2 regions of the Granulimonas faecalis genome follow, and region 2 is predicted to be linked to the other one. Evidence: predicted binding sites of a transcription regulator. Region 2 holds the regulator's gene; the other holds the start of a gene.
The links. The regulator NrdR, encoded in region 2, represses ribonucleotide reductase genes. The targets are predictions, from matches to a motif close to AAACACNATATATNGTGTTT.
Positions count from the first base shown of each region.

Region 1 (5,762 bases), 170 kb from region 2:
TTCGCGGATGGGGGCCATGTAGTCGTCCACGACCTCGGTGACGTAGCGCTTGAGGGCGCCGGCGCCGGCGTCGCCGATGGAGTCGGCGATCTCCTCCGGGTCGCGGCCGGTCATGACGGAGGCAGTGGTGATGAGGGCCGAGACGCCGGGGCGGTTCTCCGGGTCGAAGGTGATGGTGCGCTCCGAGTCGGTCTTGGACTTGCGGATGAGCTTGGCGGTCTCCTCGGCGGTCATGGAGATGGCGATGGAGTTGCCGTAGCTCTTGGACATCTTGCGGCCGTCGAGGCCCGGGAGGAGCGGGGTGTCGGACAGCAGGCCCACGGGCATGGGGAACACCTTGCCGTAGCGCTCGTTGAAGCGCCGGGCGATGTTGCGGGTGAGCTCGATGTGGGGGAGCTGGTCCTTGCCCACGGGGACGCAGTCGGCCTTGCAGAACAGGATGTCGCAGGCCTGGTGCACGGGGTAGGTGAGGAGCAGGCCGGTGAGGGCGTGGCCCGAGGCCTCCTGCTCGGCCTTGACCGTGGGGTTGCGCAGGAGCTCGCTCTCGCTCACGAGGGAGAGGAACGGCAGCATGAGCTGGTTGAGCGCCGGCACGGCCGAGTGGCAGAAGATCGTGGCCCGCTCGGGGTCGATGCCCACGGCGAGGTAGTCGAGGATCATGTCGTAGGCGTACTCGGTGATATGGGCCGTGGTGTCGCGGTCCGTGATCACCTGGTAGTCGGCGATGAGGATGTTGGTGTTGACGCCCATCTCCTGGAGCCGAACGCGCTCGCGCACGGTGCCGAAGTAGTGGCCCAGGTGCAGGCGGCCCGTGGGGCGGTCGCCCGAGAGGAGGGTGTGGGCGCCACCGTCCTCTCCAAGGGATTTCCACATGGCGTCGGACCGCCTCTGCGCCTCGGCGAAGCTCTCCTCGTTTGCCATGGTTCCTCCTTTGGTTGTGCCCCGGTGGCGGGGCGCGTCTGCAACCCCCTTATACTACCCGGTGCCGGCCCTGGCGGGGGCGCCCGTCCGGCCACGGCGGGACCGCCGCCCACCGCGAGACACAACATCTTGTGTCTTACCCGGGGTTCCCGGCTTTGGCCCGCGGGGCGTGGGGAGGGCCCTGGAGCTGGGTGTTTCGCTCTCGGCCAAACGTGTGCCCCAGGAAGCCCCTGATTGTCCTTCCAATGGTCCCATGGTTGTCATACACCACATATTGTGTTTTATGGTAGTCCTACTTCTAGGGATTGTTGTTCAGGGGACTTTTGCACACCACTACACACGACCGATGTCAAGTCTGTTCCTCGTGACGGAGCCTCCGTATCATAGGTGTCGCCGCGGTCGGCAGGCCGCGGCGACACCTCGATTTCAACCACAAGATGATGTGGTTCACCGTCAAACCGCACGGCCCAAGGAGAGTCCCAATGAAGATCATCAAGCGCAACGGGTCCGAGGCGACCTTCGACGTCGCAAAGATCGTCAACGCCATCCGGGGGGCCAACGTGACCGTCCCCGAACCCGTGCGGCTCACCGAGGCGCAGATCGACGACGCCGCCACCGCCGTCGAGGCCGAGTGCGAGGCCTGCGGCCACACCGTGACGGTGGAAGAGGTCCAGGACATGGTGGAGGACCAGATCATGGCCAAGGGCGCCTTCTCGGTGGCCCGCAACTACATCACCTACCGTTACGTCCAGAGCCTCAAACGCACCTCCAACACCACCGACGAGCGCATCCTCTCGCTCATCGAGTGCAACAACGAGGACGTCAAGCAGGAGAACTCCAACAAGAACCCCACGGTCAACTCCGTGCAGCGCGACTACATGGCCGGCGAGGTGTCCAAGGACCTCGCCAACCGCATTCTGCTGCCGCGCGAGGTGGTGGAGGCCCACGACGAGGGCATCATCCACTTCCACGACGCCGACTACTACGCGCAGCACATGCACAACTGCGACCTCGTCAACCTCGAGGACATGCTGCAGAACGGCACCGTGATCAGCGGCACCCTCATCGAGAAGCCGCACTCCTTCTCCACGGCCTGCAACATCGCCACCCAGATCATCGCCCAGGTGGCCTCCAGCCAGTACGGCGGCCAGTCCATCTCCCTCACGCACCTGGCGCCCTTCGTGGACGTCTCGCGCCGCCGCATCCGCCGCGACTTCGTGCGCGAGCTCGAGGAGCTCGGCATCGAGCCCGAGGAAGGGCAGGTGGGCCGCATCGTCGAGGAGCGCCTCCTCGACGAGATCCGCCGCGGTGTCCAGACCATCCAGTATCAGGTGGTCACCCTCATGACCACCAACGGCCAGGCACCCTTCGTCACGGTCTTCATGTACCTCAACGAGGCCCGCGACGCCCAGGAGAAGCACGACCTCGCCCTCATCATCGAGGAGACCCTCCGCCAGCGCTACGAGGGTGTCAAGAACGAGGCCGGCGTCTGGGTCACCCCCGCCTTCCCCAAGCTCATCTACGTGCTGGAGGAGGACAACCTCGAGCCCGGCCAGAAGTACTACTACCTCACCCAGCTTGCGGCCAAGTGCACCGCCAAGCGCATGGTGCCCGACTACATCTCCGAGAAGATGATGCGCAAGCTCAAGCTCTCGGCCGGTGAGGTCGAGGGTGAGGGCGACGTCTACACCTGCATGGGCTGCCGGTCCTTCCTCACGCCCGACCGCTCCGGCAACGGCTACGGCAACGTGGCCAATGCCGGCGACTACGAGCCGGGCAAGCCCAAGTACTACGGCCGCTTCAACCAGGGCGTGGTCACCATCAACCTCCCGGACGTCGCCCTCTCCAGCGGCGGCGACATGGACGAGTTCTGGCGCATCTTCGACGAGCGCCTGGAGCTCTGCCACCGCGCCCTCATGTGCCGTCACAACCGCCTCAGGGGCACGCTCTCGGACGCCGCGCCTATCCTCTGGCAGTACGGCGCCCTGGCCCGCCTGCCCAAGGGCGAGGTCATCGACCCGCTGCTCTTCGGCGGCTACTCCACCATCAGCCTCGGCTACGCCGGCCTCTACGAGTGCGTGCGCTACATGACCGGCCACAGCCACACCGACGCCGAGGCCACGCCGTTCGCCTTGGCCGTCATGCAGCACATGAACGACAAGTGCGCCGAGTGGAAGGCCGCCACGGACATCGACTTCTCCCTCTACGGCACGCCCCTGGAGTCCACCACCTACAAGTTCGCCAAGTGCCTCCAGCGCCGCTTCGGCGTCGTCCCCGGCGTCACCGACCACGGCTACATCACCAACAGTTACCACGTGCACGTGGCCGAGCAGATCGACGCCTTCACCAAGCTGCGCTTCGAGAGCGAGTTCCAGCGCCTCTCCCCGGGCGGCGCCATCTCCTACGTCGAGGTCCCCGACATGCAGGACAACCTCGAGGCGGTCATGAGCGTGCTGCGCTTCATCTACGACAACATCATGTACGCCGAGCTCAACACCAAGAGCGACTACTGCCAGGCCTGCGGCTTCGACGGAGAGATCAGGATCGTGGAGGACGACGGCAAGCTCGTGTGGGAATGCCCGCATTGCGGCAACCGCGACCAGACCACCCTCAACGTCGCCCGGCGCACCTGCGGCTACATCGGCACGCAGTTCTGGAACCAGGGCCGCACCGAGGAGATCCGCGACCGCGTCCTGCACCTCTAGGTCCGGCCCCATACCCGTCACCGCCGACCGGGCCGCCCCACGGGGCGGCCCGCCCTTCCATCGAGGTCCCATGAACTGCGCCAACGTCAAGTACTGCGACATCGCCAACGGCACCGGTGTGCGGACGAGCCTGTTCGTCTCCGGCTGCACCCACCGCTGCCCCGGCTGCTTCAACGAGGTGGCCTGGGACTTCTCCTATGGCGACGCCTTCGACGAGGCGCTGCAACAGGAGGTCCTCGACTCCCTCGCCCCCTCTTATATAGCGGGCCTGTCCGTGCTCGGGGGCGAGCCCATGGAGCCGTCCAACCAGCGGGCGCTCGCTCCCTTCCTAGAGCGGGTCCGCGCCGAGTGCCCGGGCAAGGACGTGTGGGTGTACACGGGCGACGTCCTCGACGAGCTCCTCGACCCCTCCTCGCCCCGCCACACCGAGGTCACCGAACGGCTCCTGCGGTCCGTGGACGTGCTCGTGGACGGGCCGTTCGTCCACGAGCTCAAGGACATCACCCTGAGGTTCCGCGGCTCGCAGAACCAGCGCATCATCGACGTGTCCCGGAGCCTCGAGGCCGGTCGCACGGTGCTCTGGGAGGATGACCCGGTGTTCGCCCAGCACTCCATGGGCTGCCAGGAGCTGCACCTCTAGGGCCGGGAAACTCCCTTAGATACATCTCAAAATCATTTGCCGACCGTGCGGCCCCTCTCACGGGGGCTGCACGGTGTCTTATCGCCTTTCGGGGCATCGACCTGCAAAGCCGTAAGGCCGCATTGCCGCGTCGACCCAGCGGAAGGAGACCCATGGACTGTCCCTACGAGACGGGGTGGCGCCGCGCCTACACGCCTTCGACCGCTGTGGAGGAGGCGAGTCGGTGAAAGGGGGCGAGTGACTATGGCGAGTCGCGACCTCTCCGTCGACTTCCTCGGCGTCCACTTCCAGAACCCGTTCTGCCTCTCCTCGTCCCCCGTCGGCAACTGCTACGGGATGTGCGCCAAGGCTTACGAGACCGGCTGGGGCGGCGTGGTCTACAAGACCCTGCACACCGACGACTTCAAGGTCAACGAGGTGCCCCCACGCTTCGACGAGCTCACCAAGGAGTGCACGCCGTTCGTGGGCTTCAAGAACATGGGGCAGATCGCCGAACACCCGCTCGAGAGCGACCTTGCGGCCATACGGTGCCTCAAGGCCGAGTACCCGACGGCGTCCTCATCGCCTCGCTCATGGGCCAGGACGAGGGCGAGTGGGAGGAGCTCGCCCGCACCGCGGAGGCCGCCGGCGCCGACATGGTGGAGATGAACCTCTCCAGCCCCCAGATGACGAGCCACGCCATGGGCTCCGACGTGGGGGTGAACCCGGACCTCTGCCGCCGCTACGCCGCCGCCGTCAAGCGCGGGACGTCGCTGCCGGTGCTCGCCAAGACGACGCCAACATCACCGACATGCGCGCGGTGGCCAAGGCCTCCCTCGAGGGCGGGGCGGACGGCATCGTGGCTGTCGACACCGTGAAGTCCGTGGCCAACGTGGATCTCGGCCCGTCGTCAACGGCAAGAGCGCCGTCTCCGGCTTCTCCGGCAAGGCCGTGAAGCCCGTCGCCCTGCGGTTCCTCCAGCAGATGCGCTCCGCCCCCGAGCTCGCGGACCTCCCCGTCTCCGGGATCGGCGGCAACGAGACCTGGCGCGACGCCTGCGAGTTCATCCTCATGGGCGCCACCACGCTGCAGGTGACCACGTCCGTCATGCAGTACGGCTACCGCGTGGCGCGGAGGACATGAAGGACGGCCTCGCCCGCTACATGGGGTCCCAGGGCGTCGACTCCCTCGCCGACCTCGTGGGTCTCGCGGTGCCGAACACCCTTTCCGTCGAGGACCTCGACCGCGACTGCCGCGTGTACCCGGAGGTGGACCAGGACGCCTGCATGGGGTGCGGCCGCTGCTACATCTCCTGCTGTGACGGCGCCCACCGGGCCGTCGTGTGGGACGGGCCTCCTGTAGGGGAGGGGAGCCCTCCGTGGCGGCCTGACGAGATTGGTCGAGATTCTCGGTTGCGCCGCCGGAGGCCTGTGCTAGTATCTTCTTCGCACCACCGATGTCGGAGTGGCGGAATTGGCAGACGCGCTAGCTTGAGGTGCTAGTGACTGACTAAAAGG
Region 1 is NZ_BQKC01000001.1:1,231,092-1,236,853, reverse strand. It holds gene trpS (tryptophan--tRNA ligase) at 1-921, opposite strand, end outside; gene nrdD (anaerobic ribonucleoside-triphosphate reductase) at 1,404-3,626, shown strand; gene nrdG (anaerobic ribonucleoside-triphosphate reductase activating protein) at 3,697-4,266, shown strand; gene OR600_RS05620 (beta/alpha barrel domain-containing protein) at 4,510-4,914, shown strand; gene OR600_RS05615 (hypothetical protein) at 4,911-5,123, shown strand; partial or broken gene OR600_RS05610 (hypothetical protein) at 5,182-5,388, shown strand; tRNA gene OR600_RS05605 (tRNA-Leu) at 5,704-5,762, shown strand, end outside.
Region 1: the regulator NrdR is predicted to act here: its motif matches at 1,184-1,203, upstream of nrdD (anaerobic ribonucleoside-triphosphate reductase).

Region 2 (5,762 bases):
GCCTCCGAGGGCGACGTCACCGTGACGGCGCTCGTGCCCTACGACAAGGGCCTGCTCATGAAGATGGTGCACGAGCGCGGGCAGGTGGTCCGCGAGACCTACGTGGACGGCGGCCTGCTCGTCACGGCCAAGGTTCCGCCGCGCCTGGCAGGATCGCTGGAGCCCTACCGGGCCGACGACCCGGCCCCGGACGCCTAGACGCCGAGGAGCGCGAGGGCGGCGAGCAGCAGGGGCTGGTGCACCACGTAGATGGGGAGGGCGTGGCGCCCCACCCACTCGAGGGGGGCGCACCGCGCCGCGAGGACCCGGCGCGGGTACCCGCGCGGCGCGAACCAGCGCCCCACGGCCACGCCCACGCCGTACATGAGGGCGAAGGGCACGAGGGGGTAGTAGTCCCCCGACACGAACCCCGGCGACGGCAGGCCGAGCCATGCGAGGCCCGGGTGGGCGTACCAGCCGGCGGGGAGCGCCACCTCCCACGGGCCGACGCCCAGCTCCCGCGAGGGGACGCCGAGCGTCAGGAGGAAGAGCGCGAGGAGCGCCGCGGCGCACGGGAGCCCGCGCGGCTCCAGGTGGGCGCGCTCGAGCAGGGCGTCCACGAGCGTGGCGGCGCCTATACAGAATATGATGCCGAAGCTGACGGGGTCGTCCACGGCCGCCAGGGACGTGGCCGCGAAGATGGCGAGCGCCACGGCGAGGTAGCGCAGCGAGCGCGTGAGGTTGTCGTGGGAGAAGCTGCACATCCACCCCGACACGAGGAGGAACGTCCAGCTGATGGACGCCCGCCAGACGTCCTGTAGCGGCGGCGCGAACCACGCGACGTCGACCCCCTCGATGAAGACGAGGTCGTAGCAGAGGTGGAAGAGCACCATCGACACGACGGAGAAGCCGCGCACGGCGTCGAAGAGCCGCACGCGGCCGACGGGGCGCTCCCAGGGGCCGGCAGGGGAGGGCGCGGTCACGAGATGGTGCGCAGAAGCGCGGTCACCCGGCCGAGGATGCGGGGGTTCTCCACATAGATGGGCTCCATGGCGTCGTTCTCCGGCTGGAGCCTGCAGCGGCCCCTCTCGCGGTAGAACGTCTTGACCGTGGCGCCGTCGCCCACGAGGGCCACGACGATCTCGCCGTTCACGGCGTCCGATGCCTCGCGCACCACGAGGTAGTCGCCGTCGAAGATGCCGGCGTTGATCATGGAGTCTCCCTTGACGCGGAGCATGAAGGAGCAGTTGTCGCCCACGATGCCCGTGGGGAGCGTGAAGCTCTCCTCGACGTTCTGCTCGGCCAGGATGGGGACGCCCGCCGCGACGCGGCCCACCAGGGGGAGGCGGAGCGTGGAGGAGTCCATGTCGATGTCCACCTGGGCGAGCGTGGTGCCGCCGTCCTCCACCGCCTGGCGCGACGGCCCGTGGCAGTCCACGAGCTCGATGGTGCGCGACTTGTTGGCGGTCCTCCGGATGAGGCCCTTCTGCTCGAGCGTCTGGAGGTGCATGTGGACCGTGCTCGGCGACTTGAGACCCACGGCGTCGCCGATCTCGCGGACCGAGGGCGGGTAGCCGTGGTCGTGGCAGTACTCCACGAGGTAGTCGTAGATCATCTGCACACGGTGGCTGAGCTTGGGACGGGTCATGGGACCTCCGACGGTCGGTACGGTCGTGGCCACCATCATAGCAAACGGACGTTCGGTCAAAAACATCTGTTCGGGGAACGGCGGGGTCCGCCTTTACAACGTCCCCGTCCTCATACACACTGTTACAGGCTCCTCTCCATGTGATGAGACCGTGGAGTGTCCGTGGAGCCCGCGTGCTATCTTTCGGTGGCCGGGTACCGCCATGCGGTCGCCCCCGCGGCAAGGAAGGGATGCCATGCACTGCCCAACATGCGGCTGCGACGAGTCCAAGGTCGTAGACTCCAGGCCCTCGGAGAGCAACGAGGCCATCAGGAGGCGGCGCGAGTGCGTGAGGTGCGGCACCCGTTTCACCACCTACGAGCGCCGCGAGGAGCTCCCCCTCGTGGTCGTCAAGCGGGACGGCCGGCGCGAGCCCTTCGACCGTCAGAAGGTCATGCGCGGCCTCGTGGCCGCCACCGTCAAGCGCGACCTCGACGTGGCCCAGCTCGACGCCCTCATCGACGGCGTCGAGAACGGCCTGCGCGACCGCGGCGTGTCCGAGGTGGCCAGCGGCGACCTCGGCGAGATGGTGCTCGTGAGGCTCCGCGACATCGACCGCGTCGCCTACGTGCGGTTCGCTTCGGTCTACCGCGACTTCAAGGACATCGATGAGTTCAGCGAGGAGCTTAGGAGGCTCGCCGATGAGTGACACCCCCGTCGTCGTCCCCATCAAGCGCATCGACCCCACGGTCGAGCTCCCGTCCTACGCCTACGAGGGCGACGCCGGGCTCGACCTCCGCTCCAACGAGGACGTCGTCCTTGCGCCCCTCGAGCGCAGGCTCGTCGGCACGGGGCTCGCCGTGGCCATCCCCGAGGGCTACGCCGGCTTCGTCCAGCCCCGCAGCGGTATGGCGCTCAAGCGCGGCCTCTCCATGGCCAACACGCCCGGCCTCATCGACTCCCACTACCGCGGGGAGCTCAAGGTCTGCACGGTCAACCTCGACCCCGAGACCCCCATCTCCATCGAGCGCGGCGAGCGCATCGCCCAGCTCGTCATCCAGCGCGTGCCCACCGTGTCCCTCGTCGAGGTGGGGGAGCTCGACGAGACGGACCGCGGGGCGGGCGGCTTCGGTTCCAGCGGCGCCTCCTAGGCACCTGGCACATAGGCCGGCGCCGTGAGGGAGCGGCCCGGTGAAGACGAGAGATCGAGAGGACAATCGCATGGAAAAATCCTTCGGGACGACCGGGGGACAGGGTGCCCTTGAGTCTTTCTTCCACATGGGGGAGAGGGGCTCGTCCGTGGGCACCGAGCTTCGGGCAGGCGTCACCACCTTCCTGGCCATGGCCTACATCATCGCCGTCAACCCGGCGCTGCTGTCGGCCGCCGGCATCCCCATGGGCGCCGGCGTCACGGCCACCTGCATCGGCGCGGGTGTCATGACCATCCTCATGGGCATCTTCGCCAACCGCCCCCTGGCCTGCGCGTCGGGCATGGGCATCAACGCCGTCGTCGCGTTCACGCTCACGGGCCTGTGCAACGGCGACTGGCACGCCGCCATGGCCGTCGTGTTCATCGAGGGCATCGTCATCCTCGCCCTCGTGCTCTGCGGCCTGCGCGAGGCCATCATGGACGCCATCCCCGCCTCGCTGCGCCACGCCATCGCCGCCGGCCTGGGCATCTTCATCGCCCTCATCGGCCTCATCAACGGCGCCATCGTCGTCAACGACGAGTCCACGCTCATCACCATGGGCGCCGTCACGGACCCCGCCTACATCGTGGGCATGATCGCCATCTTCTCCACCTTCGTGCTCTACTGCCTGAAGGTGCCGGGCGAGATCCTCATCGGCATCCTCATCGCCGTGGTCGCGGGCATCCCGCTGGGCGTCACCACCATGCCCTCGGGCATCGTATCGCCCCTGGACTTCTCCACCTTCGGCGCGCCCTTCATGGTCGACGAGCAGGGCGTCATGGGCATCGCCAAGGTGGTCATGAGCCCCGTGCTCCTCATGTTCGTGTTCTCCCTCATGATGAGCGACTTCTTCGACACCATGGGCACGGCCTTCGCCGTCGCCAAGCAGGGCGACTTCCTCACGAAGGACGGCAGGGTGGAGGACATCCGCCCGATCCTCGTGGTCGACTCCGCCGCGGCGGCGGCGGGCGGCCTCATGGGCGCCTCGTCCATCACCACGTTCGTGGAGTCCGCCTCCGGCGCCGCGGACGGCGGACGCACCGGCCTCACTTCCGTGACGACCGGCGTGCTCTTCATCGTCGCGGCCTTCTTCTCGCCGCTCATCGCCGTCGTGAGCACCCCGGCCACCGCCGGCGCCCTCGTTCTCGTGGGCTACCTGATGATGGACCAGGTCCAGTTCATCGACTGGACCAGCAAGCTCGACGGCCTGCCCGCGTTCGTCACCGTCATCGGCATCCCGCTGACCTACTCCATCTCCACCGGCATCGGCCTCGGCTTCATCACCTACGTGGTGGTCTCCGTCGCCACCGGCAACGTCAAGAAGGTGAAGCCGCTCATGTGGGTGGCGGCCGCGGCCTTCCTGGTCTCGTTCCTCATCTCATAGCCCCGTCCGAACGCACAGGTCCGGATTCAAGCGGGTCCGGGAAGCACACCGGGCCCGCTTTTCTCACGAAAGGAGAGGTATGGCAAGGCAGAGAGAGGTGATCGGGGTCTCCGACCACGTGCCCGTGGCGCAGGCGATCCCCCTAGGCATCCAGCACATGATGTCGATGTTCGGCTCGACGGTGCTGGTCCCCATCCTCACCGGGCTCCACCCGAGCGTGGCCATCATGTGCTCCGGTATCGGCACGGTGTGCTACCTGCTCATGACCAAGAACAAGATCCCCAGCTACCTGGGCAGCTCGTTCGCGTTCATCAGCCCCATCGTTGCCGTGGGGGCCACCCAGGGCCTCGACGCGGCGCTCTCGGGCATCTTCTGCGCGGGCCTCGTGTTCCTGGCCGTGGCGGGCATCATCAAGCTCGCCGGCACCGCGTGGATCGACCGCATCCTCCCGCCGGTGCTCATCGCGTCCATCATCGTCGTGATCGGCATCGGCCTCTCGGCCACGGCCGTGAACATGGCGCTCAACTCCTCGGGGGACGGCTTCAACGCCGTCGGCACCCTCGTCGCCGGCGTGACGCTGTTCGCCGCCGTGGGCTTCTCGTCCATGAAGGGCCTCATCGGCACCATCCCGGTGCTCCTGGCCATCGTCGTGGGCTACGTCGTCGCCGCGTTCTTCGGCCTCGTCGACTTCGCCCCGGTCATGGACGCGGCCTGGGTGGGTCTGCCCAGCTTCCAGAACCACCCGGTGATCGACCCCGTGGCCATCGCCCTCATCGCGCCTGTGGCCCTCGTGGTGGTTATCGAGCACATCGGCCACCTGCTCGTGGTCTCCGAGGTCGTGGGCGAGGACTTCGTCCCCATGCTCCCGCGCTCCCTCGCCGGCGACGGCATCGCCACGTGCATCGCGGGCCTCATCGGCAGCCCCCCTGCCACCACCTACGCCGAGAACATCGGCGTCATGAGCGTGACCCGCGTCTACGCCACCCAGATCTTCTGGTACGCGGCCGGCTTCGCCTTCATCGTGGGCGGCTTCTGCCCCAAGCTCGAGGCCCTCATCATGAGCATCCCCACCCCCGTCATGGGCGGCGTGAGCCTCCTGCTTTTCGGCCTCATCGCCAGCAACGGCCTGCGCATGCTCGTGACCAACAACATCGACTTCGGCGAGAACCGCAACCTCATGATCGCCGCGGTCACCATCGTCCTCGGCGTGGGCATGGAGTGCGGCGGCTACTCCATCCCCGTGGGCGACTACACCATCCCCGGCATGGCCGCCAGCGCCATCGTGGGCATCCTGCTGAACCTCATCCTCCCCAAGGTCTCCACGCAGGACAGCGCCGAGCCCGAGTACATCGAGGAGACCTAGGCGGCTCTGCGCCGCCCGCCCGTGCCGGAGGCCCGTCGTCCCGTCAGGGGGCGGCGGGCCTCCGGCCGTTCACACCGTGCGCGGGAGGGGAAAGGATCGGGCGCCGCCGGGTAGGTATCGGCAGAGAACACGACGCTTCCCAAGGGGAGGAGACGAACCATGGTCTATCACGACCTCACCGTGGTCGGCGGGGGTCCCGCCGGCCTCACCGCCGCCATC
Region 2 is NZ_BQKC01000001.1:1,057,668-1,063,429, forward strand. It holds gene hflX (GTPase HflX) at 1-198, shown strand, start outside; gene OR600_RS04810 (heparan-alpha-glucosaminide N-acetyltransferase) at 195-962, opposite strand; gene lexA (transcriptional repressor LexA) at 959-1,627, opposite strand; gene nrdR (transcriptional regulator NrdR) at 1,863-2,315, shown strand; gene dut (dUTP diphosphatase) at 2,308-2,757, shown strand; gene OR600_RS04830 (NCS2 family permease) at 2,828-4,180, shown strand; gene OR600_RS04835 (uracil-xanthine permease family protein) at 4,260-5,543, shown strand; gene OR600_RS04840 (NAD(P)/FAD-dependent oxidoreductase) at 5,703-5,762, shown strand, end outside.